DNA from 4 places in the Proteiniborus sp. DW1 genome. Region 4 is predicted to be linked to each of the others. Evidence: riboswitches for the same ligand, from Rfam matches in the RefSeq annotation. Region 4 holds a riboswitch; each other region holds the start of a gene.
What was found. Region 4 has a riboswitch for cobalamin ahead of DW1_RS06235 (energy-coupling factor transporter transmembrane component T family protein). Riboswitches for the same ligand answer to the same signal wherever they lie in the genome.
Positions count from the first base shown of each region.

Region 1: another riboswitch for cobalamin. It lies ahead of DW1_RS02730 (sirohydrochlorin cobaltochelatase); the one in region 4 lies ahead of DW1_RS06235 (energy-coupling factor transporter transmembrane component T family protein).
Region 2: another riboswitch for cobalamin. It lies ahead of DW1_RS15105 (hypothetical protein); the one in region 4 lies ahead of DW1_RS06235 (energy-coupling factor transporter transmembrane component T family protein).
Region 3: another riboswitch for cobalamin. It lies ahead of DW1_RS02630 (cobyric acid synthase); the one in region 4 lies ahead of DW1_RS06235 (energy-coupling factor transporter transmembrane component T family protein).

Region 1 covers NZ_FMDO01000007.1:294,915-303,124, reverse strand. Annotated here, with positions in the region: gene DW1_RS02750 (ABC transporter ATP-binding protein) at 1-302, opposite strand, end outside; gene DW1_RS02745 (ABC transporter ATP-binding protein) at 325-1,107, opposite strand; gene DW1_RS02740 (FecCD family ABC transporter permease) at 1,109-2,113, opposite strand; gene DW1_RS02735 (ABC transporter substrate-binding protein) at 2,310-3,362, opposite strand; gene DW1_RS02730 (sirohydrochlorin cobaltochelatase) at 3,388-4,170, opposite strand; cobalamin riboswitch at 4,311-4,499, opposite strand; gene cobK (precorrin-6A reductase) at 4,498-5,262, opposite strand; gene cobJ (precorrin-3B C(17)-methyltransferase) at 5,259-5,999, opposite strand; gene cbiG (cobalt-precorrin 5A hydrolase) at 6,000-7,013, opposite strand; gene cobM (precorrin-4 C(11)-methyltransferase) at 7,010-7,765, opposite strand; gene cbiT (precorrin-6Y C5,15-methyltransferase (decarboxylating) subunit CbiT) at 7,784-8,210, opposite strand, start outside.
Region 2 covers NZ_FMDO01000007.1:306,364-314,573, reverse strand. Annotated here, with positions in the region: gene DW1_RS02795 (YitT family protein) at 1-329, opposite strand, end outside; gene sucD (succinate--CoA ligase subunit alpha) at 295-1,221, opposite strand; gene sucC (ADP-forming succinate--CoA ligase subunit beta) at 1,221-2,399, opposite strand; partial or broken gene DW1_RS15105 (hypothetical protein) at 2,417-2,851, opposite strand; cobalamin riboswitch at 3,112-3,300, opposite strand; gene DW1_RS02770 (cobaltochelatase subunit CobN) at 3,500-7,219, opposite strand; gene DW1_RS02765 (magnesium chelatase subunit D family protein) at 7,250-8,210, opposite strand, start outside.
Region 3 covers NZ_FMDO01000007.1:279,368-287,577, reverse strand. Annotated here, with positions in the region: gene cobU (bifunctional adenosylcobinamide kinase/adenosylcobinamide-phosphate guanylyltransferase) at 1-308, opposite strand, end outside; gene DW1_RS02650 (FecCD family ABC transporter permease) at 318-1,361, opposite strand; gene DW1_RS02645 (helical backbone metal receptor) at 1,386-2,627, opposite strand; gene cobD (threonine-phosphate decarboxylase CobD) at 2,646-3,692, opposite strand; gene cbiB (adenosylcobinamide-phosphate synthase CbiB) at 3,718-4,677, opposite strand; partial or broken gene DW1_RS02630 (cobyric acid synthase) at 4,697-5,560, opposite strand; cobalamin riboswitch at 5,735-5,919, opposite strand; gene DW1_RS02625 (hypothetical protein) at 6,096-6,593, opposite strand; gene DW1_RS02620 (hypothetical protein) at 6,648-7,787, opposite strand; gene DW1_RS02615 (hypothetical protein) at 7,801-8,210, opposite strand, start outside.
Region 4 covers NZ_FMDO01000028.1:76,914-85,123, forward strand. Annotated here, with positions in the region: gene dnaX (DNA polymerase III subunit gamma/tau) at 1-1,022, shown strand, start outside; gene DW1_RS06205 (YbaB/EbfC family nucleoid-associated protein) at 1,041-1,376, shown strand; gene recR (recombination mediator RecR) at 1,505-2,104, shown strand; gene DW1_RS06215 (type I restriction enzyme HsdR N-terminal domain-containing protein) at 2,510-3,181, shown strand; gene DW1_RS06220 (transposase) at 3,338-3,607, shown strand; gene DW1_RS06225 (IS3 family transposase) at 3,665-3,946, shown strand; gene DW1_RS06230 (hypothetical protein) at 3,940-4,068, shown strand; gene DW1_RS15510 (hypothetical protein) at 4,126-4,293, shown strand; cobalamin riboswitch at 4,386-4,562, shown strand; gene DW1_RS06235 (energy-coupling factor transporter transmembrane component T family protein) at 4,701-5,417, shown strand; gene DW1_RS06240 (ATP-binding cassette domain-containing protein) at 5,419-5,661, shown strand; partial or broken gene DW1_RS06245 (cobyric acid synthase) at 5,642-6,297, shown strand; partial or broken gene cbiB (adenosylcobinamide-phosphate synthase CbiB) at 6,422-7,358, shown strand; gene DW1_RS06255 (precorrin-2 C(20)-methyltransferase) at 7,365-8,027, shown strand; gene DW1_RS06260 (ABC transporter substrate-binding protein) at 8,035-8,210, shown strand, end outside.

The DNA.
Region 1 (8,210 bases), on a different contig from region 4:
AGTTTAGCTGCAAATACTAAATTCTCATATACTGTAAGTTCTTTGTCAAGATTAGTATATTGAGGCACTATTCCCAGTATTTTTTTTGCGTCTTTATTATTTCTAGTCATTTTCTGCCCATTAATGTAAATCTCTCCTTCAGTTGGCTTTAATAGTCCTGTAAGCATTTTTATAATTGTAGTTTTTCCAGCCCCATTTGGACCTAGAAGTCCTATAAAGTCTCCACTATCAATGTTTAGGCTTATATTATTTACGGCAATAAAATCATCAAATTTTTTTGTAACATTTTTTATTTGTATCACATCATCACTTCCAAAAATTTATTTAGGCAATAGTTTTTTTGGGAATAAAGTATGGACAGTTATTTACCTTGTCATCGTATATATCTGCTTCTATCCTAAAGACATCCTTTAATAAGCATTCCTTAATTATTTCACTAGGTCTTCCTAATTTGCACATTTCGCCATCTTTCATAACTAGAATCATATCTGAATATCTTGCTGCTTGGTTCAAATCATGCAAAACCATAACTACAGTTAAACTTAATGTTTCATTTAATTCCTTTACCAGTTCTAAAACCTCCACCTGATAGGATATATCAAGAAATGTTGTAGGCTCGTCAAGTAAAAGTATTTTTGGCTTTTGCGCCAATGACATAGCTATCCATGCTCTCTGTCTTTCTCCTCCTGAAAGTGTAGCAACAAATCTCTTTCTTAAGGAGCGAAGTCCCGTCTTTTCTAGTGCCCAGTCTATTATTTCCTTATCCTCCTTTCCTAGCCTTTTACCAAACTTTAAATGAGGATATCTTCCGTAGGATACTAGCTCTTCTACAGAAATATCTGATGATACATTTTTTACCTGTGGCAATATAGCCAATTTTTGTGCAATTACTTTAGTATTTATCTCGTTTATATTAATTCCTTCTATATAGATATTGCCTGTTGATGGCTTTAAACATCTGCTCATAGCTTTAAGCAAAGTAGACTTTCCTGAGCCGTTAGGTCCTATGATGGTGACTATCTGACCAGAATCTATTTTAAAACTAAGATTTTTAACTGCTTCCTTCTCTCCATAATTTACACTTATGTTTTCAATCTTCATTTTCATATCAATATTCTCCTCTTCTTCTAAGTAGGTATAAGAAAAACGGAGCTCCTAATGCTGACATTATAATACCTACAGGTATTTCCGTAGGAGCAAACAAAAGCCTTGCTATAGTATCACATAGCATGACTATGCTAGCACCTGTAAATATAGACGCTGGCAGTAGGTATCTATAATCAGAGCCTATAAACAGCCTAGTCATGTGTGGGACTATAAGTCCTACAAAGCCTAAAAGCCCTACAACACTTACTGCACTACCGGCTAACAGTGATGATATTATTATGAAGATGAATCTAGTCTTTTCTACATTTACTCCTAGCCCTGTTGCTACTTCATCTCCTAGCATTAGTATATTCAGCTTGTTTGGTATGAGTAAAAGCAATATTATTCCCACTGTTGCGTATGGAAATATGGTGTTTACATGCTTCCAATTAGTTGCAGAAAGGCCTCCTACCATAAATCCAATGACTCCAGCTACTTTATTCGGAAAAAAAGTCATTATTGCATTTGTTCCAGCTCCTAATAATGAGGATACTGCCACACCTGCTAGTATCAAACGAGTTGGCTGCACTCCTTCCTTCCATGCTAGGAAATATATGAATAGAGTAGCCAGCAGTGCACCAACAAAGGCTCCCACAGGTGCTAAATAATACAAGTCAGGCAAGAGTATTAGAATGATTAATGTCATAAGCCCTGCGCCAGATGAAACACCAATTATATTAGGTCCTGCTAAAGGATTTCTCATAACTCCCTGTAGTATTGCTCCAGATAAGGCTAGACATGTGCCAACAAATGCAGCTACTATAGTTCTAGGTAATCTAACATTCCATATTATCTGATAGTTTACTGTAGATTTGTCAAATAAAACTGCATTTATTATCTCCTTAGGTGATATATTTACAGCTCCATTTCCTATACTTATAAAAAAGCTGACTACTGCAATACACATAAAAATAAATAAAATGAAGCTCTTTTTAATCGTTTCTTTCTTTGTATTACTACTGTTCATAGTTTCTATTCCCCTTAGATTATTAGCATTTTAGATAGGCTGTATAGCCTTGTAGTATAAGTTTAACGATAGCTGAATAGTAATCAAGCTACCGTTAAACTATTCTTTAATTGTCTACATTTGCGATTTCAATGAATTAATTTCTCATTAGATTAAGTAATTGGCTTTCTTCAATAGCAACTATACGCCCCTATTATTAATTAAATACCTCTGGGTAAAGTATTTTTGCTAGTCCTTCATATGCCTCTACATATCTTGCATTCGGTTTGTATAAATACAGATCCTTTGGCAGAACTATGTATCTTCCTTCCTTTACAGCTGTAAGAGATGACCATGCTGGATTATCTTCAACGTCCTGCTTTAATCTTTCCATTATTTTTTCTTTGTCACTTCCCATAGTTTGTACAAATATAAAGTCTGGGTCCTCCTGAATTATTTTTTCCATGCTGAAAACTTTAGCACTTGCTGGATCTGTTTCTGTATCAGATATATTTATAGTATTTAAATCTTTAAGCATTTCTCCTACCATTGATTCTGAGTTTCTAACTGTAATACTTTTAGCTGAAGCAAATATGATTAAAACCTTGTAATTTTTATCCTTAGGTGCTTTTTCTACTATTGCATCTACACCCTTTTTAACTTCGCTAATATGCTTTTCATATAAGTCTTCTCTCTCTGTTATTGCAGTGAAGAGTCTTACTGACTTATAATAGTCCTCTAGATAGTCATTTGCTAAGGATATAACCTGAATATTATTTTGTTCTAGTACTGGAACCATATCTGCCTGAACCTTGAATCCGTTAGATAAGATAACTAAATCCGGCTCTAATGCTAAAACCTTTTCAAGACTTGGAGATCCTGATGTTCCAACTACTTCAGCTGACATAGCGTTTTCAACAGGCTTTTCTTCTGCTTCCTCTACTCTGCCTATTACCTTTCCTCCACAGCTATCCCAAATATCTAGATAGGAATTATATAAGCAAACTACTCTTTGAGGATTCTTTTTTATAGTTACCTCTTCCCCTCTAGCATCTGTAAATACTACATTGTCCTCATTAATAGTTATTCCATATTCAGATACAGGTTGACTTGTTTCTGTGTCCTCATTAGCTTTTACTTCTCCATTGCTAACTTCGTTTGCACTGTTTACCATCTCATCCTGTTTTCTATTGTTTTGGCTACAGCCTGTAAATATTGCATTAATCATTACAATAACTAATAAAAGTGATAATACTCTTAATTTTTTCATAGCTCATTCCTCCCACTATTTTTAGTTAACTATTTTTCATAGCATCCTTTAAATGGCATAAGAATATATCCTGAATTTTTTTATTTTCACCTAATCCATTCAAAGTTACTTCTACATGAAATCCATTTTTTATTAACATGCTTTTCCATGAATCCTCTTCGTCACCAGCCATATCATTTAATGCATGATCTCCTGCTACAAGCATGAATGGTATTAGCTTCACACTACTTATTTTTTTCTCTAGAAGCTGTGGTATTATGTCCTCTAACTTAACACTTCCTTCTACTGTTCCAATAAATATATTATTTGAGTACTCTTTTCTAAAATACTTCTCTAATAAATCATATCTGCTGTCTGAGGCATGGTCAGTTCCGTGTCCCATAAAAACCACAGCTTCGTATTGATTTAGAGCCTTAAACTCAATTGCCTCAACTACTTTTTTGTAGTCTGTATCATCATTTAATAGCGGTGCTCCTACGTGTATTGTCATATCATCATTCTTTTCTTTAAACAAATTCACTTGATTTAAAAGCTTGTTGTACTCATGTCCAGGCACTATGTGAAGAGACTGTACAAACACTTGAGCAATGCCTTCCTGATTCATTTTCTGTAATGCCTCTGTTACATTGTTTACTAATATACCATCTCCTTTTTTTAGCTTGTTGATCACTATTTGAGAAGTAAATGCCCTCTCTACCTGGTATTCACAAAACTCTCTTTTTACTTTGTTTTCTACGCTTTCTATGCATAGTTTTCTAGTTTCTTCATAACTAGTCCCAAAGCTTGCTACAATTATCCCTTTTTTCATCTTCTCCTCCTCATGATTAATATTCCCCTTCTGTAATGAGATTGTAGTTTTAAGCAAACAAAAAACCATAGCCTTTGCAAACTATGGTCAATAGTATAAATAATAAACTATACTTAAAATAACCACTTCCCACCGAAGGCTTATTTATAAAATCTACAGGCAGGTCTCCTGACTTGTGGTACTCCCTACTATCAAACCTTCCCAGAGAAATTTCTCCAGTGGCATATTATGATTTCGTTCCCACTTACAGTAGCGGGGGCTGTAGCGGATTTTCACCGCTTTCCCTTTTAACTTCCTTCTAAAGAAGCACCTGTAATGTTTAGCTATTTAGTTGTAATTTTTATAATTTTTCTTTATGCTATCTATGACTTCTTCTATACTATTGCATATATTGGGATAGTCTATGTTAGGACGCTGTATCAGAATCACATTTACCCCTGTTTCCATTGCTCCTTCAATCTTTTCTTTAGTTCCTCCAGCGTCTCCACTATCTTTTGTCACCATATGCTTTATATTATAGTTTTTGTATATGGCTTTATTGAGCTCTTTTGTAAAGGGTCCTTGGACTGCTATTATCTGCCTTGGAAGTAATCCCAACTCTTCGCATTTCTTCACTACAGCATAGGTAGGAAGAACTCTTGTATATAGCCTATCTATATCAAGGGAAGATGTGAAGATATGTAGGTTATTGCTACCAATGGTCAATAGAACATTCCCTTGAGTTTCCTTTAAATATAGTACTGCACTGCTATAGTCCGGAAAATAGTGTGCTCCGTCATATATATGCTCTTCTCTTTCAAATCTTAAATATTGTATTCCCATAGATTTACTTGCGGCAATAGCATTTTTTGAAACCTTGTCTGCATATGGATGGGTAGCATCTACTATATATTGTATATCTTTTTCTCTTATTATCTTTTCCATATCAGGCTTTTCCAATCTACCTGATATTATCTCTGTTATATTTTTATCAATTTCAGCTAGCATTTTTCCATACTCTGTTGCCGTAGATACTATTACAGAGTAACCTGTACTTGCCAGCAATTCTATTATTTTTCTTCCATCAGATGTTCCTGACAAAACCAGTATCATAGCCTATAGCCCCTAGGAGTTATCATCATTTTTTTTACTGAGTATGTATTTGAATTTCCAACAATAACCGTCGTAAACATATCTATTTCATATTTTAGCATATCACCAAGGGTGGTCACTATAACTGATTCACCATATCTTTTAGCATTTCTAACTATGCCTACTATTGTATTTTTACTTTTATATTTTAAAAGTATCTCTCTAGCTATCTCTATTTGCTGCTGTCTCCCCTTGCTTTTAGGATTATACAAACATACTACAAAATCTCCCTCTCCTACACAATGAAGCCTTCTTTCAATTAGTGACCAGTCTGTAAGCAAATCACTTAAGCTTATAGTGACGTAGTCATGCATGATAGGTGCTCCTAGAGAAGCTGCTGCTGCATTTGCAGCTGTAACTCCTGGCACTACCTCAACCTCTACATCACTTCCATCCTTTAATACTACTTCTAGCATTATTCCAGCCATTCCATATACACCAGAATCTCCACTGCTAACTAATGATACAATTTTTCCTTGTTTTGCATATTCTAAGGCTTCTATGCATCTTTCTATTTCCTTTTTCATTCCGCTAGAAACCACTTCTTTATTTTTTATCATATCTTCCAACAAGTCAATGTAAGTCTTATATCCGACTATTATGTCTGATTTATCTATAGCGATTTTAGCGTGAGAAGTCATATGCTCTCTATCTCCTGGCCCTATACCTACAACATATATCTTACCTAGTTTGTTCATCTATACTTCCTCCCATATAGATAAGGTTATTCCACCATAGGATTTTTTTCTCATTAAAAAATGTCCTTTCGTAGCTGTAAGTTTGGCACAAGGCTCACAAACTGCACCTACTCCTATGGCTTTTCTAACAAACTCTGAACATTGGAATTTACTCTCTATAGCCTTTATTTCTTCTCTTCCTACTATTTTAACAATGGTTTTATAGTGCTCTGCAGCTTCAAATATTCCCGTCTCGTTCTGTTTTACATCTACTGTTGCAAAATGCAGTATACTTCTACAGTCAATGTTCAAAGATCTTAATGCTTCATCTATTGCATTTATTATGGCTTTACTACTAGTGCCTGCCCTACAGCCAATTCCTATTATTATATTTTTAGGTATTAGCTGAACCTGGTACATATGATTAATATTCAAAAGTTTGTTAGTTATATAGATTGTCCCCTTTGCCTCTCCTTCTGTTACTATGTTATCAGGAAGCTTTATGTCAATATTAATATCTGATTCTATGCGGACTGGCTCATTATTTACTATGAGCGCTGTAACCTTTTTAGCATTATCCATACTAGATATGCAACATTCTAATTCTTCTGCTAAGGTATCTACTGCTATCAACCCATTGACATCTGATGCTGTGGTTATTACAGGCTGTCCTCCTATTTTATCTGCCAATAGCTTAGAAGCTTTATTTGCTCCTCCTAAATGCCCTGATAGCAAACTTATTATAAACTGTCCTTTTTCATCCATAACTAGTATACCAGGGTCTGTGGTCTTATCTACTATATACTTTGCTATGCTTCTAACTACTATTCCAGTGGCCATGATAAAAAGTATAATATCATAACTATAAAATATACTTCCTATAAATTCATCAAGATTTTTGTTTATTACTATTGTTTCCTCATCAGCCCATTTTTCTAAAGTATAAATATCTAAGCTTATATCACCTAGCAGCCTCTTTACTTTCTTGGCTTGCTGAGTTCCTCCTTTAGTTAAGGTAACTACTGCCCAGTTCATTTTGCACTCCTATATTCATGGCTAAAGTTCTTATCATATAGTTTAGATAATTCATACTCATCACCTAAGAAGTCTCCAACTAATATCTGTGCAGTCTTAGTTATTCCCTCTGCCTTCACTTTTTCAGCTATATTGCTAAGATTTCCTATCACTATTTTTTGGTCATCCCAGCTAGCTTTTTGTATAACTGCAACTGGCGTATCTTCTCCATAGTGCTTCTTCAGCCTATCTGCAACCTCATCTATCATATGTACAGATAGAAATATAGTCATAGAAGCCTTATGTGACGCCAAGCTCTCAAGACTTTCTCTTTCAGGCACCTTAGTTCGTCCTTCTAGTCTGGTGCATATTATTGTCTGCGAAACATTCGGAAGTGTAAACTCCTTTTTTATAGCTGCAGCTGATGCTACAAAGGAGCTAACTCCAGGTATTACCTCACTGTCTATTCCTAGCTTTTCAAGAGCGTCTATTTGCTCTCTTATTGCCCCATATATACTAGGGTCTCCTGTATGAACTCTAGCTACTTTTTTACCTTCTTTAATGCTTTTATCTATTACTTCTATTACTTCTTCCAATGTCATAGAAGCACTATTATATACTGGGCTTCCTGCTTTTCTCCCTTGAAGCACCTGTTCATTTACAAGAGAACCAGCATATATGATTACATCGGAATCATCTATTATTTTTTTACCTTTTATAGTTATAAGCTCTGGATCTCCAGGCCCTGCACCTATAAAATATACTTTGCTCATATTAGACTCGCCTCACTTTTACTTCTTATCTGCAGATATAATGTATGTTGGATTTTGAGCCTCCATCATAGTTAAACTGCCTACTGTTCTTCCTTTTGATATGGATACACATATTACCTCTATATTTTCAAATCCACTTGACTTCATAAGCTCTTGTGATCTATACAAGTTTTCTATCGTAATGGCATTGACTACTATCCTTCCTGTTGGCTTTAAGTTTTGTGCTACCCATTCAAATATACCTATTATATTTCCACCAGTTCCTCCTAAGACTACCTTATCAACTTTTCCTATTTGGGTTAAAACTTCTGGAGCTACTCCTTCTACTACATCTATATTACTCATTCCAAAAATACTCATATTTTCCTTTATAAGCTGTATTCCTTCACTATTCTTCTCTACTGCATATACCTTTCCCTCATTAGCTATTAAAGCAGCCTCTATA
Region 2 (8,210 bases), on a different contig from region 4:
TTCAGCATTATATCTTTTATTATTGGCTCATGTAAGGGAGTTATAATTTCAAATATATAGATGACCCCTGACAAAAGAAAGCTTGAATATATGGTATATCCACCAAAATCCTTTCCTATTAGTAAAAAAGCTAAGGCAAATAGGATAAAATTTGAAATTATCATTATTATACCTATTGATATAAAAGGAAATATTTTATTTACAACCATAGCTAGCCCTGTTACACCACCTGTAGCCAGATTTGCAGGAATTAAAAAATAATATAAGCCTGATGCCATTATTAAAATACCAAGATTAATGATTAAAAATCTCTCTATATTGGCTCTCATATTCAATTCTCCACAAATTATTATATTTCAAGGTTTCAGTTAACACAGCTCCTATGCCTATAGGACTCTTTGCTATAGATATGCCGCAATCTGTCATTACTCTAACTTTCTCTTCTGCAGTTCCCTTCCCTCCCGAAATAATGGCACCAGCATGACCCATACGTTTTCCTTTAGGGGCTGTTTTTCCACTAATAAATCCCACGACCGGCTTTATCATGTTTTCTTTAACCCAAAGTGCCGCCTTCTCTTCTGCAGTTCCTCCAATTTCTCCTATCATAACAACTGCGTCTGTTTCATCATCTTTGTTAAATGCCTCTAGAACATCAACGAAGTCCGTCCCATTAATAGGGTCACCACCAATTCCTACGACTGTAGACTGCCCTATTCCTCTTTGAGACAGCTGATAAGCAGCCTCATAGGTTAGTGTTCCAGAACGGGATACTACTCCTATTCTTCCTTTTCTATGAATATACCCTGGCATAATTCCAATTTTGCATTCTCCTGGTGTAATAATTCCTGGGCAATTTGGTCCAATTAACCTAGTTTTCTTACCTTCTAAATACCTTTTGACTATTATCATATCGTTTATAGGTATATGCTCTGTAATGCAGATTACTATCTCTAGTTCAGCATCTATAGCTTCCAGAATAGCATCCTTTGCGAACTTAGCAGGGACATATATTACAGAAGCTGTGGCATTGGTTTCACAAGCTGCTTCCTTTACTGTATCAAATACAGGTATATTCCCTGCTTTTGTCCCCCCTTTACCTGGAGTAACTCCTCCAACTATTTGTGTACCATATTCAAGCATTTGCCTAGTATGATACAATGCTGTTTTTCCAGTTATACCTTGCACTATTACTTTTGTATGCTTATCTACCCATATACTCATTACAATCCCTTCCCTTTCATATTAGTTAGCTCTACTATCTTTCTAGCACCTTCATCCATAGTTGCAACAGTTACTATATCTAGATTAGAATTATCTAGTATTTCTCTGCCTATTTCTACATTTGTCCCTTCTAAGCGTACTACTAAAGGAACATTTAATCCTGCTTCATTAGCTGCATTTACTATTCCTCTAGCAATGACATCACATTTCAGTATGCCTCCAAAAATATTAACAAAGACTCCTCTGACACGATTATCTGATAAGATTATCTTAAAAGCGTTAGTAACCTTTTCCTCTGACGCTCCTCCCCCAACATCAAGAAAGTTAGCTGGTTCTCCTCCATATGTCTTTATAATATCCATAGTAGCCATTGCTAGACCCGCACCATTTACTAAGAAGCCAATATATCCATCTAATGGAATATATGATAAATCATATTTTGAATCCTCAATTTCCTTTTTGTCTTCTTCGTTTAAATCTCTATATTCTAGCAGTTCTTCATTTCTATATAAACTATTATCATCAAAATTTAACTTTGCATCTAATGCAACTACTTTACCTTCCTTTGTTATTACCAGAGGGTTTATTTCAGCTAAGGTACAATCTTTTTCGATAAAACATCTATATAAATTCTTAAATATTTTTACTAAATCATTTGTCAAGGCTTCAGGTATATTAATATTTATGCATAGTCTTCTAACTTGAAAATCAGACAGGCCTATTAGAGGGTCTATTACTTCCTTAAAAATTTTATTTGGTGATTTTAATGACACCTCCTCTATATCTGTCCCACCTTCCTCCGAAGCTATTATAACTACCCTAGATGCCTCTCTGTCTAATGTTAATCCTACATAATATTCTTTGTCTATATCACAACCTTCTTCTATTAAAAGAGCTTTTATTTCTCTTCCTTCTGAACTAGTTTGAGGGGTCACTAACCTTTTACCTAATAATTCCTTTGAATATGCTACGACTTCTTCTATGCTTTTAGCTATTTTTACTCCTCCTGCTTTTCCTCTTCCTCCAGCATGAATTTGAACCTTTACTACTGCTATATCGCTTTCAATTCTCCAAGCAGCCCTTTCAACATCCTCTACCCTATGAATGACTCCTCCTCTAGGTACTGGTATTTCGTAATTCTTTAGTATTTCTTTAGCTTGATATTCATGAATATTCATTTTTTAGCCCCCTTACTTTATACCTTGAATAAAATATTTGTGAATATAATCTTAAAAAGTAGTGCAAAGGGATATGCTGCTCCATAGTATACTGTCACATCATCACTATCTGTTACTTCCATTGAAGCCGCTAGACCAGGCGTACTGGTCATAGCTCCGCATATGCCTCCTAAAAGCTATATAGTATTTAGCTTTATTATCCTCTTTCCAACAATATACCCTATTAGTATACTGAAAATTGATGTAGTCGCTCCCACTAATAATAGTTGAGCTCCTAGTGTCTTAATTAAATTTATGGCACTATAGCCATAGTTGAGCCTTACTATAGCAAGAAACATGTTTAGGCAAATATCCCTTACTGTAGATAATTGGTTTTTGTTCATACAGAGGCTTAGATGTCCAAGCTTTTTAATACTACCCAACCCTAATGCTACAATAAGTACTCCTCCTGTAGAGCCTAGAGAACCTGTAAAACTTCCCTAAATATTGAGAAATAAAAGTAAAATGGGATTTGTTACAAGTTTCGTAAAATTCAAATGTCATCCCTCCAAATAAAATAACTCAGCGAAATTTGCTGAGTTTATTACACATGAGTTATTGCACAATAAAAAAACCTTTCTTATAAATAGAAAGGGCATTATTAGTGCATAGCAGAACAAATAGAATATAAGTTCTACTATCAAATAACACCTCCTCATCCTCGTGAGTAATAAACAGCGCTGTTACCATTGGCAGGTCTCCTGACTTAGGAATGACAAACCTTACACCTTCCCATACATATTGTACAGTGGTATCTGTAAAGTTCTATCCATTACAGTGGCGGGACCGTGTCGGAATTTCACCGAGCTTCCCTTTTAAGTAATTTTATGAATAAAATTACACCAATAGCCACAATATTCAATTTTTCACTCCAATTTCAATTAGAATATATCATCTCTAATTCTTGTTGTCAACATTTCTTTATTCCCTTCTTATTAGCAGCATTTTTTATTCCTACAAAACGGCCCATAAACAATGAATAAATCCCTTTATCTTGGCAAAGGGATTTATTTATTGTAATCTTAATCCATTATTACAAATACTTCATTATTTCCTGTACACTAAATCTTCTCCTCTATACTTCCCTCTATTTGAAAATATACCTTTCTAAGCTCCTCCAGTTGTTCCTTTGTAGCAGCCCAGTATCCCCTTTCTTTAGCCTCTAGCATTCTTTCTAATATATCTAAATATGCACATCTGTTGTTTTCTTTCATTCTTTCACGCATATCCTCATCTGATATATAAGTAGAATACAAGCTATCAAATATCCAGCTTTTTACTTCATTTGTTGTAGATGAAAGACCTATTAGATTCTCAAATATTTTTTCTATCTTTTGAACACCATGATATTTGTTTTGAAGCATTCCTTCTATCCATTTAGGATTTAATAATCTGGTCCTTATACCTCGTTCTATAGACTTTTCTACACTATCAGTTTCTATTTTCTCTCCAGTAGTATCATTGATATATATCTTTGCCTTTTCTCCCTTAGTTACTTCAACCGCCTTAGCTAGTCCACCAAAATGCCCATAAAAATCATCTAAATCTGTAACCTCATATCCATGGTAGCTTCTTATTTGAGATACTATATCTACTTTAGATAGCATATCCTCAAATAAACCTTTTACTTTTTTCCCCCTATAATTTTTTGTATATACATTTCCTGTGTTTTGTATGAAAAGATTTCCTATTTGTTCTTCCATGTTCCAGTTCTTTGTTTCTATTAGCTTAGTCACTCCATTACCATATTCTCCTTCTCTAGGTCCAAATAGCCTAGCATATGATAATTCCTCTGCCTCCTCCTCTGAATAGCCTTGTTCAATAAGCTTTTTATATAGCTTTTTACTGTTGGCCTTGAAGTAGTTTAATTCATCAGACTCCTCTAAAAAATAAACCTCTCTAAAAATATTATTTAGCTCATCAACCATATTTGGGAACATATCTCTAAAAAAGCCAGACATATCAATAGTTATATCTATTCTAGGTCTGCCTAACTCCTCAATAGGAATAATTTCATATTGAAAACCAAACTGGCTTTTGTTTTTCAATATTCGCACTCCTAAATAGCTTAAAATCTGTCCTAATGTCTCTCCTTGGGTTCTTGATGTTTCTATTCCCCAAAGAACAATAGCTACATTGTTAGGATAAGTGTCATTCTCCTTCATATACTTTTCTATAGTATTTTCTGCTATTCTCCATCCTCTTTCATAGGCAACCTCAGTAGGGACTAAATGGGGATTAAATTGGTATAGATTATACCCTGTAGGAAGTACCTCCGGATTTCTGAATACATCTCCGCAAAGCTTTGCTGGCAAATATTCACCATTTAATACCTTAAGCAGGCCCTTCATTTCGTTACACTGCTTTGCATTATCCATGCATTTTTTCCCGTACTCTAAGGTGTCGATATATATACTGTCTAAATCTTTGCCTTCTAAAAAATCATCTACTATTTCAGAAGCTCTTTCATCCAGTCTTTTCAGTATATCAATATTATTAGCCTGTAAAAGCTTATCATAGTCTAAGCCTTCATGTTCACATACTATTCTTTTTAGAGATTTAACTTCTGCTCTGTCATATCTTAATATAAACTTCATATACTCTACTGCTTCCATATCTGAGTATCCTTTGCCAAAGGTATGAAGCCCATAGGGCACTAGGGTTCTTTTCATTCTATAGATCTCATTTTCTAGGGTATCCAAATCTTCTAGCTCAATATTTATATCTCTTGCCTTCTCTTTGAGTTTACTAAATATTTGCTCACATTTAGTAGGATCAGTCTGCTCCGCACTATGATACTCATCTATTAAAGACTCTATCAGCAGCAGGTCTCCATACAGTTCTCCTTGAACAAATGGAGGCGGCTGATAGCTTATAAGTAATGCATGAGCCCTTCTCTTTGCTATTGAAGATTCTGCTGGATTGGTGCAGTTATATATATATGCATGAGGAATATCATATACGAGCATATCTGGATAGCAGTCAGAGGACATACCACATTCCTTACCTTTTAAAAATTCAAGAGTTCCATGGGTTCCAACATGAATCATTATATCAGCTTTAAATTCTTCCTTTAACCATTTATAGTATGCCTGATATTGATGGTGTGGTGTTAGAGCCTTATCATGATATACTTTTTCTGGATTTTCATGTATTCCCCTAGTAGGCTGCAGACCTATGAAGACATTTTGAAATATCTTACCTGGTATTAAAAAATCATCTCTCTCTGTCATTATGTTTCCAGGAGCCTCTCCCCATTGAATACAAGTTTCCTTATAGGATAGGGTATCCTTCATATCTTCTATATAAGCTTTTGAGCTATACTTAATCATATGAGCACTTATCTGATCTTCTCCCCATCTTCCTGAGTTTACTATTTTTCCAGCAGTAAAGTAGTCCATTAGTTCTTCTTTAGTCAACGTATCTACACTATAGCCTTCTTCTTTAAGTGTATTAAGTATATTCTCAACAGATTCAAACGTGTTTAAAAATGCTCCTCCAAATATATTGCCTTCAGATGGAGGATAATTGTAGCATATTATGGCCACTTTTTTGTCCTGATTTTTCTTATATCTTAGTTCAATCCATTTTTTTACCCTATTAATTAGCTTTTCAACCCTATCCTCTATTATATCTACTTCTATTAATTCAATATCAAATTCCTCATCCCATCTATGGTTGGTAATTGCACCTACAGGATAGGTTTCTATTGAACCATCTATCTCTGGAAGCATTACAGTAGTTAAAAACTCAGAAGTACTAATGCCTCTTTCTGATTCCTTCCATTCTTCAATATATCTTTTAGGCATGAAAAAGGGATGAAGGCAAGGAACATTTATCTTAGTCAAAAGCTCCATAGCCTGTTGCGCATCCTCTCCCATAGGACCTGAGCCTAATCTAAATGACATAAAATTTATTATAAAATCTGTCTTTGGTGACTTAGGAGAAAATAGAACCTCCTCAATTTTCTTTAAATGTCTTCTCCCATATGACATGAATGCTATAGGTATTACATTTGCAAATTCAGATATTTTGCTGCATATTTTGGCTATGGCATTTTGTATCCTATTAGGTGCACTGTTGCCATAGTAAAATATGACAACTGTTGGCTTATTGTACTCTATATATCCAGAAGCAATATACTCGTCTATAGTTGAAAATCTCTCCATGGTTATAGGTGTGCATATTGATATTTGATTATACTGGCTAGGCTCCTTAGGCTCTGGAAGCTTTTCATATCCTCCATAGTCTCTTAATATTAGGTAAAGCATATTAGTTATCTCTTCAACGCCTGCATTTTTCCAGTACCTTCCTATGTTCACATAGTTTATAATGTCTTTATGCTTCCTAGACAGCATATCTTTATCTATAAGCTCTATTTCTTTCGCCATATTCAGCAATTCATCTGTAGGAAACTTTTTATCAGACTTATTGGCTCTATTTGTAACTTCACTTACGGAAAATTCCCCTAGTCTTGAAATAGAGCTTAAATTATTTCTTCCTATGTTTCCTATTATAACTGTATTGCAACTACTAGAATTACATGCATTAAAGCAAGTCTTTCCTACGTCCTCTTCGCTTCCCATTAAATCAAGTATGACAAAATCACTGTCTAATATAGCATTCTCAATTCTTTTTAAAGTCTCTCCTTCAGTCCCTCTACCAACGTAAAAAAGCTTTAATTCTAAAATATCCCCATACCTTTCCTTTAAATTTCTCTTGGAATCTATAATATCTGCTATAACAGGGTTTGACACACTTACTACAACTAATCTAAGCATATTTATCCCCTCCACATTAGCTATTACAAGCTAATCCATATTTACTAAATTCTTTACAGAATCATAAATCATATTGTCGCTTAGGTCTTCTATATTTAGATACTCTGCTCCTAATACATTTGAAAGCTCTCTTAAAACTCCAAATTTAAGAAAACCACTTTCAGTATCTATTACTAATACCTTTATTTCCTTTTCTCTTATCTTTTCTGCGATTTTTAATGCTTCCCATAGTGGTTCCTCTCCTGTTAAGGATACATTTGCTCTTCCATCTGATATGATGACAAGAAATGGTATCATATCTTTATCTTTTATCATCTGACTATTTATTTGATTATATGCTGTATTCATTCCTGCTGAAAGAGGTGTCTTGCCTCCAGACGGTAGTTCCTTTAAATGTTTCCTTGCCAGTTCTACACTTCTAGTAGGCTGTAGCAAAATCTCTGCCGACTCTTTTCTAAATGCTATCAAGGATACCTTATCTCTTTTTTCGTAAGCATCTGTCAATAGAGACGTTATGGCTCCTTTTACTGCCTTCATCCTTTTCTTTGCAGAAATAGAACCACTAGCATCTACTAAGAAAAATATAGTTGTCCCCGTTCTTTTTTCCCGTATTTTTTCTCTTAAATCACCTTTTTCTATGGCTATGGCTACTTCATTCTTTTGTCTAAATTTTTGATATGGTGCAGCAGCTCTAAGAGTGCCCTCTAGAGATATGTCTTTTATTTCATCATTTTTATACATATATCTTATGTATCTACCCTGCTTTGAATCAGTCTTAGTAAGGCTTCTTTTTCCAGAGCCTTTTCTTACTTTTCTATCCTTGCTTCTAAAATTAATACTTTTAGTCTTGAAGGTGTGTCCAATATCCTCTATTAGTTCTATGTTCAAAGATAATGAGCTAGAATTAAAATTATCAAAGTCATTTAGGTCATCGCTGTCATCTAAATCCTTTTCTCTATCATCATTTTCTTTATCTTCTTTTTCATTCTGA
Region 3 (8,210 bases), on a different contig from region 4:
TCAAAGTCTATACCACTATCCAAAAGAATATTAGATACCATTAAAGTCATACAATCCAGAAGAATCAAGTCGGCTTCGATGAAGTCTTGATTTTTCTCTAATTCACTAAAATTCTTATACATTTCAATAGTAGTCCAGGTATTTGGTCTTGAAGCTTTATGCTTAGATATTCTATCTTTCATCCCTTCATCAAAGGCTATGGCAGTAGCAATATACACTACCTTGCATCCAAGTTCTTTAGCCTTTGTCTCTGCTAGGCTGCTTTTACCACTTCTAGCTCCACCTGTAATTACAATAATTTCAGCCATTTAACCACCTCATATTAACTTCCTACTTTTAGATTTTTTTAACAGATACAAGAAAAATGGTCCACCAAATAATGATGTAATCACCCCCACAGGTATTTCAACTCCAGGCACTATAGTTCTTGCAAGAGTATCGCTAACTAGTAGAAATATACCTCCACCAATAGCTGATACAGGTAAAATCACTTTATGGTCTGAACCAAAGATTATCCTAAATAGATGTGGTACTATTATACCAACAAAGCCTATTATCCCGCTTACTGATACAACACATGCTGCTAACAAAGATGCAGTAATTAATATGACTTTCTTAACTCGCTCTACATTTACTCCTATATTCTGAGCATCTTCTTCTCCCAAAACTATAGCATTCATTTCTCTTGAAAGAGATATTAGAAATACGAGCCCTAAAGCTATGGGAATGATTATTACTCCTATTTGCTCCCAGCTAGCACTATTAAAGCTTCCCATAGTCCAATTCACTATTCTTGCTAGCTCATCATGATTGAATATCATCATTATAGATATTCCAGAAGATAAAATAGCGTTCATTACAATACCTGCAAGAAGTATTGATGTAGTGGATATTTTATTTCCTATTCTAGCTAAATTATAAACTACAAATGTAGTAATTAATGCACCAGCAAAGGCTAGTATTGAAGTAGCACCAAAACCAAGGAGACCTACATTAAGCTTTAACAATATCCCAACGGTTGCTCCAAAGGCAGCCCCAGATGATACACCCATAACATAAGGGTCAGCCATTGGATTTTTAAATATGGCCTGATAAGAGCTGCCTACAACTGCTAAAACACTCCCGACTAAAGTAGCAAGTAATATCCTAGGAAGCCTTATACTTAACACAATGAATATATTTGATTCTTTAACATTGCTAATATCAATTATAGAATCTAGATATCTAATCTTGCTAAGTACTATTCTCACTGTTTCATTTAAAGGTATCTTTACTGAACCAAGGGTTATGGAAAACAGCATTAAAAAAACTAATATAACTAATAGTATTAAAATCTTTATCCTGTTGTTATTTTTCCTCATGAAATATCACATACCTTAAAGTATTTAGAAGCTTAACTTTTTAGCTATGTCTTTATGGAACATTTCAACTAAGAGCTTCAGTCCTTCATCTGTTGCTCTTGCTGAAGGTCTGCTAAATAAATCCACACTTACTGCTTTAAAATTTTTGTTTTTAATAGCCTTTAATCCTTTATAGTTAGGGCTTGTAGTCATAGTATCAATATCCCATTCTGAACCGAATATAATATCTGGGTTTTTATCTATAAGCTTTTCTAAACTATACTTCCAGCCTGTAACATCATCTGCTGCATTTATTCCGCCTGCTACTCTAATTAATTCTGCTACAAAGGTATCCTTGCCTGCTGTATATTCTCCATGCTGACCTGTTCCGACAACATAATAAGCTGTTGGTTTATTCTTAATATTATTGGTATACATATTTACTGTCTCTACCTTTGACTTCATGCTTGAAGCTAAGGCCCTAGCTTCATAGTTTCTGTTTACTATAGCTCCTAATTTCAATATATCTGCATACATCTCTTCTAATGTATTTGGTGAATCTTTAGCTACTATTCCTATCTTAGCTGTTTGTATCTTTTTAAGTACTTCTTCCTTATAGTGAGTAGCTGCTATTATAAGTTCTGGATTTATGTCTACTATAGTTTCTATACTTGGTTCAGTCATGCTACCTACATTCTTTATAGCTGAAACCCCTGCCGGATAGTTACAGTATTGAGTTCTTCCCTTTATTTTGTCTCCTGCACCTATGGCAAATAATGTCTCTGTCACATCTGGAGCTAAGGATACTATAGTGCTTGGTTCTTTTGATACTGTATATTTAACCCCATTGTTTTCTATTGTCACTGGATATGTTATTTTACTTTGCTTAGTAGCTTTTAATCCATTAGTGCTTTTATCCCAAGTAACATCATAGCCTAATGTTTCAAGTATGAATCTAAGTGGCAAATATGCTTCTTGTCCATTTTTATATGACTTTGAATCTAGTGTGAAGTCTGTATTATTTACTTTAACTTTGTTTGTGTTTAATGTGAATTTAAACTCTACTTCTTTATTCTTTAATATTGCAGTGTTTTGATTTAAAGCATAGTCTAATCCAAGACTTTTCAAGCTACTGCCTGCTACAAAATTCCTTCCTTCCTTTAGTTGTGTAGTTAAGGTTTTTGTACTACCATCAATCTTTAAAGTAGTAGCTGAAGCAAATACTGAGCTTGAAAATAGAGCAGTTATTAAGATTGAAATCAACAATAACTTAGATACTTTTTTCATTGTATTAACCTCCTGTTCCTAGTCTTTCATATATTGCTTTAGCTCTTTTATGAGTTTGGAATTTTCTCTTCTTATTCTCACAGCTATCCTAATATATTTATTTGATAATCCTTGAAAATCATCACAGCTTCTAATGTAGATTTTCTTATTTAATAAATACTTCCTTAGGGAATTTGCATCACCTTTTAAAAGCTTAATTAGAAAAAAGTTTGTTTCACTTTCAATTACCTTGATATTGGGTATATTTTTTAATTCATTATATAAAAATTGTTTTTCCTCATGATACCAGCCTTGAGTCTTTTTTAAATAATCACTGTCTTCTAGAAGCACTGGTATACTCCTAAGAGCAAGACTATTTATTGTCCACGGCTCTTTTAGCTGATTTAACTGAAATATGGTATCCCTTTTCCCTATACCGTAGCCTATTCTTAATCCTGGTACTGCAAAAATCTTAGTCATTGATCTAAGTATAAATATGTTATATTTCTCTACCAGAGGTATGAGTGAATCTTTATCAGCAAAATCTATAAAAGACTCATCTACAAATAAATATGCATTTATTTCATTAAGCTTATGGAGTATAAGGAGCAGTTTATCTGTATCTGTAAACACTCCTGTTGGATTGTTTGGATTACAGATAACTAATACATTTGGATTTATATCGTCTATTTTAGAAATAAGCTTTTCAACTTGTATCTTGAAGTTCTCTTCTTCATCAGTATAGTAGTTATATATATTGCTCCCAGCAACTTTAAAAGCTTTACTATACTCATTAAATGTGGGCTCCACAATGAGTACCTTTTCTGGCCTTAGGCTCCTAGCATATAAATAAATAAGCTCCGTTGCCCCATTTCCAAGTATAATGTTTTCACTATGAATTCCTAAGTATTGACCTAAAACTTCTTTTCCGCTTATGCCATCTATTTCAGGATATCTTTTCATTTTTTCAAGTTCTTCTTTAAGTGCTTCAATTAGCTTTTCTGGTACTCCTAGTGGATTTATATTAACACTAAAATCTGCTATTTCTTCATAATCATCTCCATAATATCCACCGTGTTTATTCATTAAGAATTTCTCCTTATTTATGTGTTTAGATAATATTAAATATGACTATCATAAAGAGCACCATAATAATCTCTGAACCATACATTATCTTTATGGTATCTTTTATATGTACTGGTTCAAGGCTTTTATGGGCATCTCCTATAGTAGGCTTATATACTCTTTGTCCAAAATATATATTTGTACCGCCAAGCTGTACTTCCAACAACCCTGCCACTGCTGATTCTGGATATCCACAGTTTGGGCTTTTGTGATTTTTTCTATCTCTTGCTAGTATTTGAATTCCCTTCTTGCCCTTATATCCTAGTAGTGCTCCAGCTAGTACCATAAATACACTTCCAATTCTAGCTGGTACAAAGTTAGCTATATCATCAAGTTTGGCAGATGCAAAGCCTATCTTAGTATAAGGTTCCTGTATATAGCCTACCATAGAGTCTAGGGTGTTTATTGTTTTATACAAGAGAATAATTTGAACTGGAATATTAAAACAAAAGCCTATTCCTAAGTAAAAGAGTGGAGCAAGCACCCCATCTATTGTGTTTTCAGCTACAGTTTCAACAGTACCTCTTACTATATCTTCCTTGTTTAGCTGACTAGTATCTCTACCAACTAGATAGGAAAGTAATTGTCTTCCTTTAGTTATGTCATTTGATTCTAAAACCTTATATACTTTCATAGCTTCTACTGCTAGACATTTTGCAGCTAATAATGTGTATATAAGGTATATTTCTAGAGCTGTTCTCAGAAATGGATGTACTAATCCTGCCATGTATAAAATAAGACTAGACAATGCTAAAACTGTAACTATTGTAGATGCAGTTAGTACAAATCCACCTATTTTTAGATCCAACCACTTTACATTTCTCACAACCTTTTCGTACTTTTTTATAACTATTCCTATAAACCTTATAGGATGTGGCCAATTAGGTGGATCTCCTAATATAAAATCTAAAATTACTGAGGTAATTAGGATAATACTATTTAACATTTTATAACCTCATTATTTCTTTAATCTTATCTATATCAATGCTATTTCTAACTATATGTGCAAGTCTTTCAAACTCTCTATTTCTTAGTTCTCTATACTCTCGTTGAAGATTCAAGCTAGGCTCTTCTTGTTTCATATCCATAGACATAGTGGGATTCTGCCACTCTTTATAATCATTTTTTACAATTAGACTGTCTTCCTCTTCTAAATCTACCTGCATATAAGGAACTACTCCAAAACATGGCTTATCTACTAGCTCTTCAATCATTTTAATTCCAGGCTTTAATAATTCTACATCCCCTCTAAACTTATTTATTATAAAGCCCTTTACCCTATTTCTTTCTCTTTCTGGCATAAGCATAAGAGTTCCATATATAGATGCAAAAACACCACCTCTGTCGATGTCTCCAATGAGAATTACTGGAGCATCCACTAACTCTGCTAAACCCATGTTTACAATATCGTTATCTCTTAAATTGATTTCAGCAGGGCTGCCAGCACCTTCAATAACAATTATGTCAAAGCGTTGAGCCAGTTTATTGTAAGCCTCTTTTATTGCCCACTTAAGCTCTAGCTTCATTTTATGATATTCTGATGCAGTCATAACTTTATAAGGCAATCCATTCAATACTACTAAACTTCCAATATCACTCATTGGCTTTAATAGTATAGGATTCATGCTCTCGTTAGGCTCTATCATTGCAGCTTCTGCCTGAATAGCCTGAGCTATGGATATTTCTTTGTTATCTTCTATTAAAATTGACTTTGAAGACATGTTCTGAGATTTAAATGGGGCTACACTGTATCCATCCTGCTTCAGAATCCTGCACAATATTGCAGTCAATATGCTTTTGCCAACTGATGAAGCAGTTCCTTGAAGCATTATATTTTTTGTCAAAAAAATCACCTCCCCTAGTTAAGTTAAATACAAAACTATTTCAAAGGGGAGGAATATAAAAGCATCCGAAATAATCGGGTTAGGTCATAAAAAAATACACATAGGGCGCCCTATGTGTTAAGTTCATATAATGAAATTCACATGCTCCCCTCCGGAACAGTTGTTACCTCGTTTCATGGCAGGTTTCCTGACTTACAGTTCACTTTACTCTCTTCTCCTTCCCAGTTTCCTAGTGGATTATAGAAGATTTCATCCCTGTTTACAGTAGCGGGGGCTGTAGAGGATTTACACCTCTTTCCCTTTTAACTCCTTTTTAAAGAAGCACCCTGAAACTATTTAATTGTCTTATCGAACTTAGTATATTTCAAAAATAAATTTTTGTCAATAAAATATCTTGTTACATTTTTGATAACTTCTTTATGTTGTATATAATTTCCCTTATTTAAGGATTTTTCACCTAGTATGCTAATAAGTAATAATCTTGCAATTCCTCTTAAAAGTTCATATCTACAAGCACTCTTTAATTCTTAATAATAAGGCAAACTCCTGTATTTTCTAGTACAAATAAAATATCCTTTTTACTCAGCAAAGATAATTCTATTCCCCTTTTAACAGGTTTGAAATAATGTTCAGCAAAATAACCTATCTCATCATTAACCATTGACACATCTTCTGAAGGCACATTGTTTAATCTTGGCATTATTGTATAGTGTTTTGAATCATCTCCTCCAAGCCAGATACTCCATAACTCTATCTCACTATTAGGCTTCATATATCTAAACAAGTAATTCTTAAAATTCTCTATACACGAATCTTCTTCTGTTAAATCCACATCATACAAATACTGTCCAGTAATAAAATTGGATACTTCTATATCATCCTTTGACCAATAACAATTTGACACTGAAAAACCTTGTACAAATCCAATTGTTGATTTACCAGCAATCTTTTCTTTAAAAACTCTCATATCTATCTCTGGCAAAGAAAAATCATAAGCTAATAAATGCACTATACTCAAAGTATCATCTACCTCCTTTTACCACCCAAACTTGACAAATTGCAACCCCATTTTCTAATATAGAATATCAGCTTTTTTCTCTCTTTTCCACCTTATTATTATAGATATAGTGCTAATAAAAATTAATATCATATATAGTATCCCAGTAAAATATTTTGAATACCAGATATTTGTCATATAATGAATCAAATATCTTAACAGTATAGTGAAAGCAAATAAGGCTATAGGCAATTGAATAGCTATTGCAGTTATGTAGTTTTTACTAATACTTGAAACCAGCATAGGTATCAATGTAAATACAAAAGCTAATATGTAAGTCCCTATTACTGTAAGAGCTATATATTGAATGAATGTTAAGTCATACCAAGAGGTAATAGTATTGTATATGGAATTTATATTACAGTTAAAAAACATAGATGTATTATTTGTAGAATACATTATGAAAAAACATATAAACTGTAAAGTCACTAATATGAAAGATGCCAATAGTCCTGCAATTATCTTCTTTTTAAATATACTTCTTCCTGTTTTAGATGTGTATTGAAGATAATTTACTTTGTCTTTATTATCTCTTAAGTATATTGGTGTTATCAAAAACATTACACTTAACAATATAGTTTTAGCTACAGACTTTATTAATTCATTATAGTTATAAAATATAACATCATTAAAGACAGAAGTCTCTAAGTCTTTTTCTAATATTTCTTTAATTCTTAATTCTTGTTTTTCATTTTTTGCCTGTGCCATCATAAGTTCTTCTTTATTTTTATAGTAGCTAATATACTCTTCCCTCCAAGGCAGCTCCCAAAATACGTCTATTTTCTTTTTGAAAACTACATCACGATAAAGCTCATACAAATCCTCGTTTTCATGATCCATATTTGCAAAGTCTTCATAACTATTTATGCCTGCTCTCTTGAAATCTTCTCTAGACTGAATATACTCATCTGCTTCTTTTATTGCCTCTTCATATTTTAGTTTGAAATCCTCAAATTCCTCTTCATCCATAAATTCACCATAACTACTTTCCATTTCTACAAACATATTATAAATATTTAAGGCAGGTCTGCCATTTGGAAAATAAGTTATTTCAAATTCAATAAATAAAAAATACATGACTATATTTATCAACACTAGTAAAATAACAGATTTTATATTAAATATCTTTTTTAATTCATTTAAGATAATGTCCACTTTGTTCACCTCACTATATATCCTGTCTTTTAAATCTATTAATTGATAATGCCCCGAGAGCCAATAATGCTAATGACCATATAGCTACTGTAGCCAATTCATAATACTTAAAAGTTGTAAAAGCTCCACTTTCCATAAACCACATATGGGGATTTATAATTAAGAAAAAAGGTGTAAAGCCTCCTATAAAAATAGTAATACTGTCTCTAGGAGCCATCCCTGGAACAATTAAAAATAGTCCAAATATTATTGCAAAGACAAAGAATGCAAAATAGGTATTTTTTATAGACCTTGCAATTATAAAGGCAATGCCATTAAAAAGCAATGCAATTAAGTAAACAAGTCCTACACTAAAAAATAAATACTGTACAAAGGACATATTCCACCAGGACAAGTAGGGAAAATTATAGTCTCTGTTATAAT
Region 4 (8,210 bases):
GAGCGATGAGAGATGCCCTTAGCCTTCTAGATCAATGCCTTTCCTTTTCTGAAAAGAAACTGACCTATGATTACATTCTCTCCATACTTGGAGTAGTAAGTAATGATATAATATATGAGCTAACAGATTCAATAATAGGAAAAAATGCAGATAAGGCTCTTGAGCTTATAGAGCAAATAGTTCAAAGTGGGAAAGACATTAATCAGTTTATTAAAGACTTGATACTTCACTTTAGGAACCTAATGGTCATAAAGGTATCTAAAAATGTAGATAGTATGCTTGATGAAACAGAGGAAATGATAGAAAATCTTAAAAAACAGGCTGAAAATATAGACACAAGTGGTATAATAAATATACTTAGAATACTATCAGATGCAGAGACTCAGTGCAAATGGTCGTCTCAGCCTAGGGTAATACTTGAAGTCAGCATCATAAAGATGTTAAACGAAGCTACTAACAATGATTTTGATGATGTGATGACAAGACTTAGAAGGCTAGAAGAAAAGCTTGAAAATGGCACTTTTATTAAAGAGGCAGATTCTAGAAAGCAATCTGTATCTAATACTTCTACTAAGAGTACAGTTTCTGAAAAAGTAGTAGAAAGGCAACAATATATTCCAGTTGCTACTAATCAAAACAAATGCGAATTACGAACAGATATAGATATTAAAGAGATTAAAGATGAATGGAAAAATATATTAAAGGCTACAAGAGTTGAAAGAATATCTCTTCATGCTCTAATTATGGAAGGAAAACCTTTAAGTATAAAGAATAATATATTGACAATAGCTTTTGAAGATGGATTTAGATTTCATAAAGAGGCCATTGAAAAAAGTGAAAATAAGGAGCTTGTTCAGAAAATCATTAATAATTGCTTAAATTCTAATATAGAGATTAAATTTGCAATGGAAGATGACATTGTAGATGTTAATGAAGAAAAGCAGGAAGAGAAACAAGGCGAAGAGCTAATCCAAAAGGTTATTGATACTTTTGGAGAAGAACTAGTAAAAATTGAAGAATAATAAGGAGGTTTTTTTATAATGGCAAGAGGTGGATTCCCAGGAATGGGTAACATGGGAAATATGATGAAGCAGGTTCAAAAAATGCAGAAGCAAATGGCTGATTTGCAAAATGAGCTAAACGAAAGAGAAGTCGAAGCAAGCGCAGGTGGTGGAGCAGTTACAGTTAAGGTTAATGGAAAAAAAGAAGTGCTGGAAGTGACTATAGATAAGGATGTAGTAGATCCAGATGATGTTGAAATGCTTCAAGACTTAATCCTTGCTGCAACAAATGAAGCTTTAAGAAGTGCAGACGAAATGGTTAGTAGGGAAATGCAAAAGATAACTGGAGGTATGAATATACCAGGGTTATTTTAGCAGTTTCACTACAGCTTCCTACCTTTAAGTTTTATCAAAGGTAGGATTTAAATAAGGTGGAGAGTATTCTCCACCTAGTTTTTCTATGTTTAAATGCTGGAAACAGCTTAACTGAAAGGGTGATATAGATGGAGTATTTTGCGCCTCCTTTAGCCAGTCTAATAGAAGAATTTTCAAAACTACCTGGTATAGGCAGAAAAACAGCTCAAAGGCTTGCGTTTTATGTGCTAAACATGAATGCCGATGATGTAAATGAGCTTGCAAATGCCATAGTAAATGCCAAGAGAAATATTAAGTATTGTAGCATATGTAGTAATCTTACAGATACAGATCCATGCTTTATTTGTAGCAATACTAACAGAGATCAAACTACAATATGTGTTGTAGAAGACCCAAGAGATGTTATAGCCTTAGAGAAAACTAAGGAATTTCAAGGATTATATCACGTTTTACATGGAAGCATATCACCAATGGAAGGAATAGGCCCAGAGGATATAAAGATAAAAGAGCTTCTTCAAAGGATAAGAGAGCTAGATGTAGCAGAGGTAATATTAGCTACAAATCCTACTATAGAAGGAGAGGCCACAGCCATGTATATATCAAAACTCCTAAAGCCTTTAGGTATAAAAACCACAAGAATAGCTCATGGAATACCAGTAGGCGGAGACTTAGAATATGCAGATGAAGTGACTTTATCAAAGGCATTAGAGGGAAGAAGGGAGATTTAGGCTTTCTTCTTTTTTGTCCCCCTAAAATAAAGTTCTTCAACAAGTAAATAAAGTTCTTCAAAGCAGGAGAAATCTTAGATTAAAATCCAAGAAATCTCCTGTTTTTTTATTCCCTTTTTCTTTCCTCTTACCCTTCAACCAATTGGAATTGCTACAACTTCATTGCCTTATTCCCTTACTCCTTCCCACCTTAATCCTGGTTTCTTTTGAAGAACTTTATTTTCAGGTTACAAAGTTAGGACAGGAAAAAGTAAAAAGTTATAAGGGTTAAGAAAAAAATGAATATTTTTTAAATGTAGAGTTATGTACCTAACTCCAATAGAAATTATGGTATAATATAGGCAAGATTATCTAGTATATTCTAAAACTTTATAAATACATAGCAAATGAAAGGGGATGAGGGTAGTGGTTATAAATAAAAAAGCTTTATCCGAAGAAGATATAAAGATGAAATATATTACCCCTGCAATAGAAAAAGCAGGATGGGATATAAAAACTCAAGTAAGAGCTGAATATAGCTTTACGGACGGAAGAATTATAGTCAGGGGAAATCTTGTAGCCAGAGGGAAAAGAAAAAGAGCAGACTATATTTTAAGCTATAAACCTAATATGCCCCTTGTTATCATAGAAGCAAAAGATAATAATAAACCCATGGGAGCAGGAATGCAACAAGCTCTTAAATATGGAGATATTTTAGATATTCCCTTTATATATAGTTCCAATGGAGATGGATTTATCGAACATGATAATTTTACTGGGAAAGAAAGAGAACTTAGTTTAGAAGAGTTTCCAAGCCCAGATGAGCTATGGGAGAGGTATAAGGCAGGGAAAGGAATCCAAGCTCATGAAGAAAAGATTGTATCAGAAGACTATTTCTTTGATATGAGTGGTAAATTTCCAAGGTATTATCAGAGAGTAGCTATTAATAGAACTATAGAAGCTATATCAAAAGGACAAGATAGAATACTATTAGTTATGGCTACGGGGGAACGTGTCATAATAGTGATGGGTGCAGTTTGTGTTATAAGATCAAGGGTTTTAGGAACTTTAAACAAATATATTTCGTGCATTGCTTAGAGTAACTAGGATTTAGTTGTAGTAAGTAGTGCATGAAGATAAGGGTGTTAGCTATTGAAGAGTTAGTAATTATTTAATATTGATGTTAGTATATAGCTATGGACACTAAATAAGATTTTATATATACTAACAACCTAGGAAGGAAGTGTCCATAAAATGTCTAAGAGGAAAACATATACAAATGAATTTAAAACAATGATTTCTGAACTAGTATTATCAGGAAAAACACCTAAAGAGGTAGCCAGTGAATATAGCTTAAGTGAAACAGCAGTACGCAATTGGACTAAGAAGAAAGCTCCAATTAATGCAGTAGAAGGATATACTACAAACCTTGAGGAAATTAACAGAATGAGAAAAGAAAATGCTAGGCTCAAGGAGGAAAATGAAATATTAAAAAAGGCTATGGCTATATACGCAAAGAAATAAATCCTGATATACAGTTAGATATAATTTAAGAAATTCTACTATACACCCATAGATACTATGTGTAAGGTACTTAAATATCCCAAAAGTACCTACTATGACAAGCAAAAGGAAAAACCAGAAAACAAGTGGAAACCTATTAATAAAAAGCTTCAAGATGATATTTTAAAAATCTACAATGATAATAATAAAATCTACGGTGCCCCTAAGATTCGAGAGGAATTAAAAGCTATTAGATACGTGAGCATTAGTCTCAAACGAGTCCAAAGGCACATGAAAAAACTTGGTATTAGGAGCAGAATTAGTACCATAAAAAATTCTCTAACAATACTTCTATGTTAGAGAGTATTAAAAATGCTTATAATAGTAATATAGCTATTTATGCAGAAAGTGGAGGCTATATGTATTTAGGTTCAACTATTGAAGGAAAAGATATGGTCAATATTTTTGATTATAAAAGTTAACTAACTAGTAGACTGCAGAACTTTGGATATATAAAACTAGTAGCAAATAAGGATAATATGCTATGTAAAAAGGAAGAATCTATCAATGCCCATGAATTCCACTATACCAAAAGTGATTTTGATGGGGATGACTTTACTGCAATAAAAAAATCTACAGGAAAAGAAAGAAAATGTATAATAGCAAATGACAATGTATTTGCAGGGTGTTCACACCTACATCTGTGAGGTAATATTGACTTTGCTAAAAACCATATAAAAACATGTAAAAATTTTTCTTTATTGTAATTTAATAAAGACTATGTTATTATATTCAATAATTGAATATTAATTATTTAGGTTCATAAGATTAATAGGGAAATGGGTTTAAGTCCCATGCAGCCCCCGCTACTGTAATTGATGACGAAATCAACGTATATACCACTGGAGAAATCTGGGAAGGTGTTGATTAGGATGATTCATAAGCCAGAAGACCTGCCTATATAAGTTGTAAGCAACCTTCGGAGGGAAGGAGAGCGATATTTTTATGCATATTTAACATATATATTTATGAAAATATTAGATTCCCTGAGGTTACTTAGGGAATTTTTTTATGACCTAACCCAAGACTTTGAGAAAAAGGAGTATTTATTAGGATGATTTTAGGAGAAGAAAAGAACGTTAGAAGGAAATTAAATAAAATAAATCCAGAAGATACAATGGTTAGCCTTTTTATCATTCTATTTTACATATCATCAATAAAAACTTATAGACTACTAGTTGTAACTGGGATATTAGTTATTATGTACTCTCTTATAACTTGTGAGGATAGATCTTTTATTAGGTTAACCAAACCAGTGATACCCTTTGTTCTACTTATGCTCTTGCCAATAATAATACGATTAATTGTATATAGAAGCCTAGAAGATATTGATTTTACAATGATCATTGTATGTAAAGTTTTAATCTCCTCTATATTGCTAGGTACAATAGTTTCTAAGCATTCAGCTTTATATATGGTTGATGGGATATTAAACATTGGTTTACCACAGATATTTAACAGAATACTAGCTCTTACCTTTAGATATTTTCATATGATTGATGAGGATATAAAGAAAGGTAATAAGGCATTAATCAGTAGAGGAATTAATGAAAGAAAAGGATTATCTTCCCTTAGTATTTTTGGAGAATGGATAGGAGGATTTTTCCTTAAAAGCAGCAATCATAGCGATATGGTTTTCAATGCTATGAAGTCTAGAGGATTTCAAGGAGAGGCAAGAAATAAGAAGTTTAATAACAAGGAATTAATTCTTAAATCTTCTATGTTAGCCCTCTTTTTATTAGCAATTCTAGTTATTGATAGGAAGGTGTAAAATGGCAGTAAAAATTGAAAATTTAAGTTTCTTGTATCCAAACTCCCGAAGGGGCCTAGAGGATGTTAATTTAAATATAAAAGCTGGTAGAAAAACAGCAATATTAGGTGTAAATGGTAGTGGTAAATCAACTCTACTCTATCACTTAAATGGTATTAGTCTAGCTCAGACAGGCTCAGTGGAAGTATTAAAAAGGTACTACTTCATCAGCAGGAAAAAGTCTTATGTGTACTGGGCTTTGTAGAATATTTAAAGAAGACGGATATAAGGTATATCCTTTTAAGTCCCAAAACATGAGCTCTAAATTTTATATAACAGAAGAAGGGAAAAAAATATCAGTGGCACAAGCTTTACAAGCCAGGGCAGCAGGACTTAAACCAAGTCATCATATGAATCCTATACTACTCATACCAAACTCAGATAGGTAGTTGTAAATGGGGAAGAAAGAGAAAATATGGCTGCAAGGGATTATTTTAAATTTAGACCTAGATTAAAGAAAATGATCATGGAAAAGCACAATGAAATTCAATCAAATAACGATATTGTGGTTATCGAAGGGGCAGGTAGCCCAGCTGAAATTAACTTAAAAAAGAATGATATCGTAAATATGGGAATGGCAGAAATTGCGGATGCTCCAGTCTTATTAGTCACAGATATAGATAGAGGAGGCGCATTTGCTGCACTTTATGGGACTGTTATGCTTTTAGAGCCTCATGAAAGAGCTAGGATCAAAGGCCTTATTATCAATAAATTTAGAGGTGATAAAACATTACTTGAACCGGGAATTAAGATGATAGAAGATCTATTAAATATACCAGTAGTTGGTGTCATCCCTTATATTTCATTGGACTTAATAGACGAGGACTCCTTAATCGATAGAAACAAAAGCCCAAAAGCAGAAGAACAAAGCTTTGAAGAGGAAGAGTTGGAGCTAAATAAACTTAGCAATGGTATAAGGGCTAATATGGATATGGAATATATATACAAGATTATGGGCGTTAATAATGGTTAATTTGATTGTAGCAGTAATACTAGATTTTATAATTGGGGATCCATATAATTTTCCTCATCCTGTAAAATTAATGGGGAGGATTATAAGCATTGAAGAGAACCTAGCTAGAAGGGTTTCTGAATCCAATGAAGGTCTTAAAATAATGGGACTTATTATAGTATCTATAAATGTTTTCTTAGGATTTGTTATACCATTTTATATTATTAAAATTACTAAGTCCATATACAATACTTTGCAAGATTATAAATATCTATCTTATATACACTTGTATAGCAGCCAGATCATTACATTATGAAGCGAATATGGTTCAAAAAGAACTGGATAAAGGGCTAGAAGAAGGCAGGAAAAGACTATCCTATATTGTTGGTAGAGATACCTCTAATCTTGATGAAGAGGAGATTATAAGAGCAACTGTTGAAACCGTATCGGAGAATACCTCTGATGGAGTGATAGGCCCTTTGTTTTACATTGTATTACTGGGAGCACCAGGAGGACTAGCTTATAAATTCATCAATACAATGGATTCTATGCTAGGCTATATGAATGATAAATATAAGCACTTAGGCTACTTTCCAGCTAAAGTAGATGATTTATTTAATCTAATACCTGCTAGACTAACAGCTATTTTGATGAATATCTCATCTATAGGAAGATTTGATTTTATAAATGGAATGAAGATATTAAAAAGGGATAGAAGAAATCATAAAAGTCCAAACAGTGGTTATCCAGAAAGTGCTACTGCAGGGCTATTAGGAATACAACTTGGGGGTGGTAATTATTATCACGGCCTATATGTAGAAAAGCCACATATAGGAGATAAGATCAATGATGTAAATAAAGAGCATATAAAAAACACAGTTGAGATCATGTATAGAAGTGAAATAGCATTTTTAATGTTTTATTACTTAATTATATTTATAAGGAGATAAGTTAAGATGAAGAAATTATACGGAATAGGAACTGGTCCGGGGGCAGCAGATTTATTAACCCTAAGAGCAGTAAATGTAATCAAGGATGCAAAGGTAATATTTGCACCTAACAATAAGGGAAAAAACATGGCACTAGATACAGTTGAGGAATACATAGGGGATAAAAAAGTTGTTCTTATAGATTTCCCAATGGGGAGTGTAGAAGCAGAGGACTATATCAATGCTGCTAATATCATCCATGAGGAGATTCCAGAAGGAGAATATGGTGCTTTTCTTACAATTGGGGATTCAATGATCTATAGTACTTTTATCTATATTATGGATTTATTAAATCAAAGGGATATAGAGATTGAGGTAGTACCAGGTATTCCATCCTTTGTAGCTGCAGCAGCTGCTAGTAAGGTACCCCTAACTGTAAAGGGAGATAATTTTTTACTAATTGATGAATTCGATAATTCATTATTAGATAAGGCTGATTCATTTGCATTGCTTAAAACCCTTGGGGCAAAGGAAGATACATTAGATGAATTGGAGAGGAATGATTTTTCTTATAAGTATGTTAAAAGAGTAAGTTTAGAGAATGAAGAGATTCTGGAAAATAAGGAAGAAATTATTCAAGACAGGGATTATATATCCTTAATACTAGGTAGAAGAAAGGGAGAAAAATAAAGTGAAAATGAAAAGAATGGTTTTATTATTATTGAGTTTAGTAATAGTAGCAGGAATGTTTACAGCTTGTAGCAGCCCAAAGGTAGAAGATGTAGATACACCGCTAGTTGAAGATAATAAGCAAAATGACGATGTTACTGAGTCCATAACTGAATTTGGCGTAACTATAAATGAAGATACAGT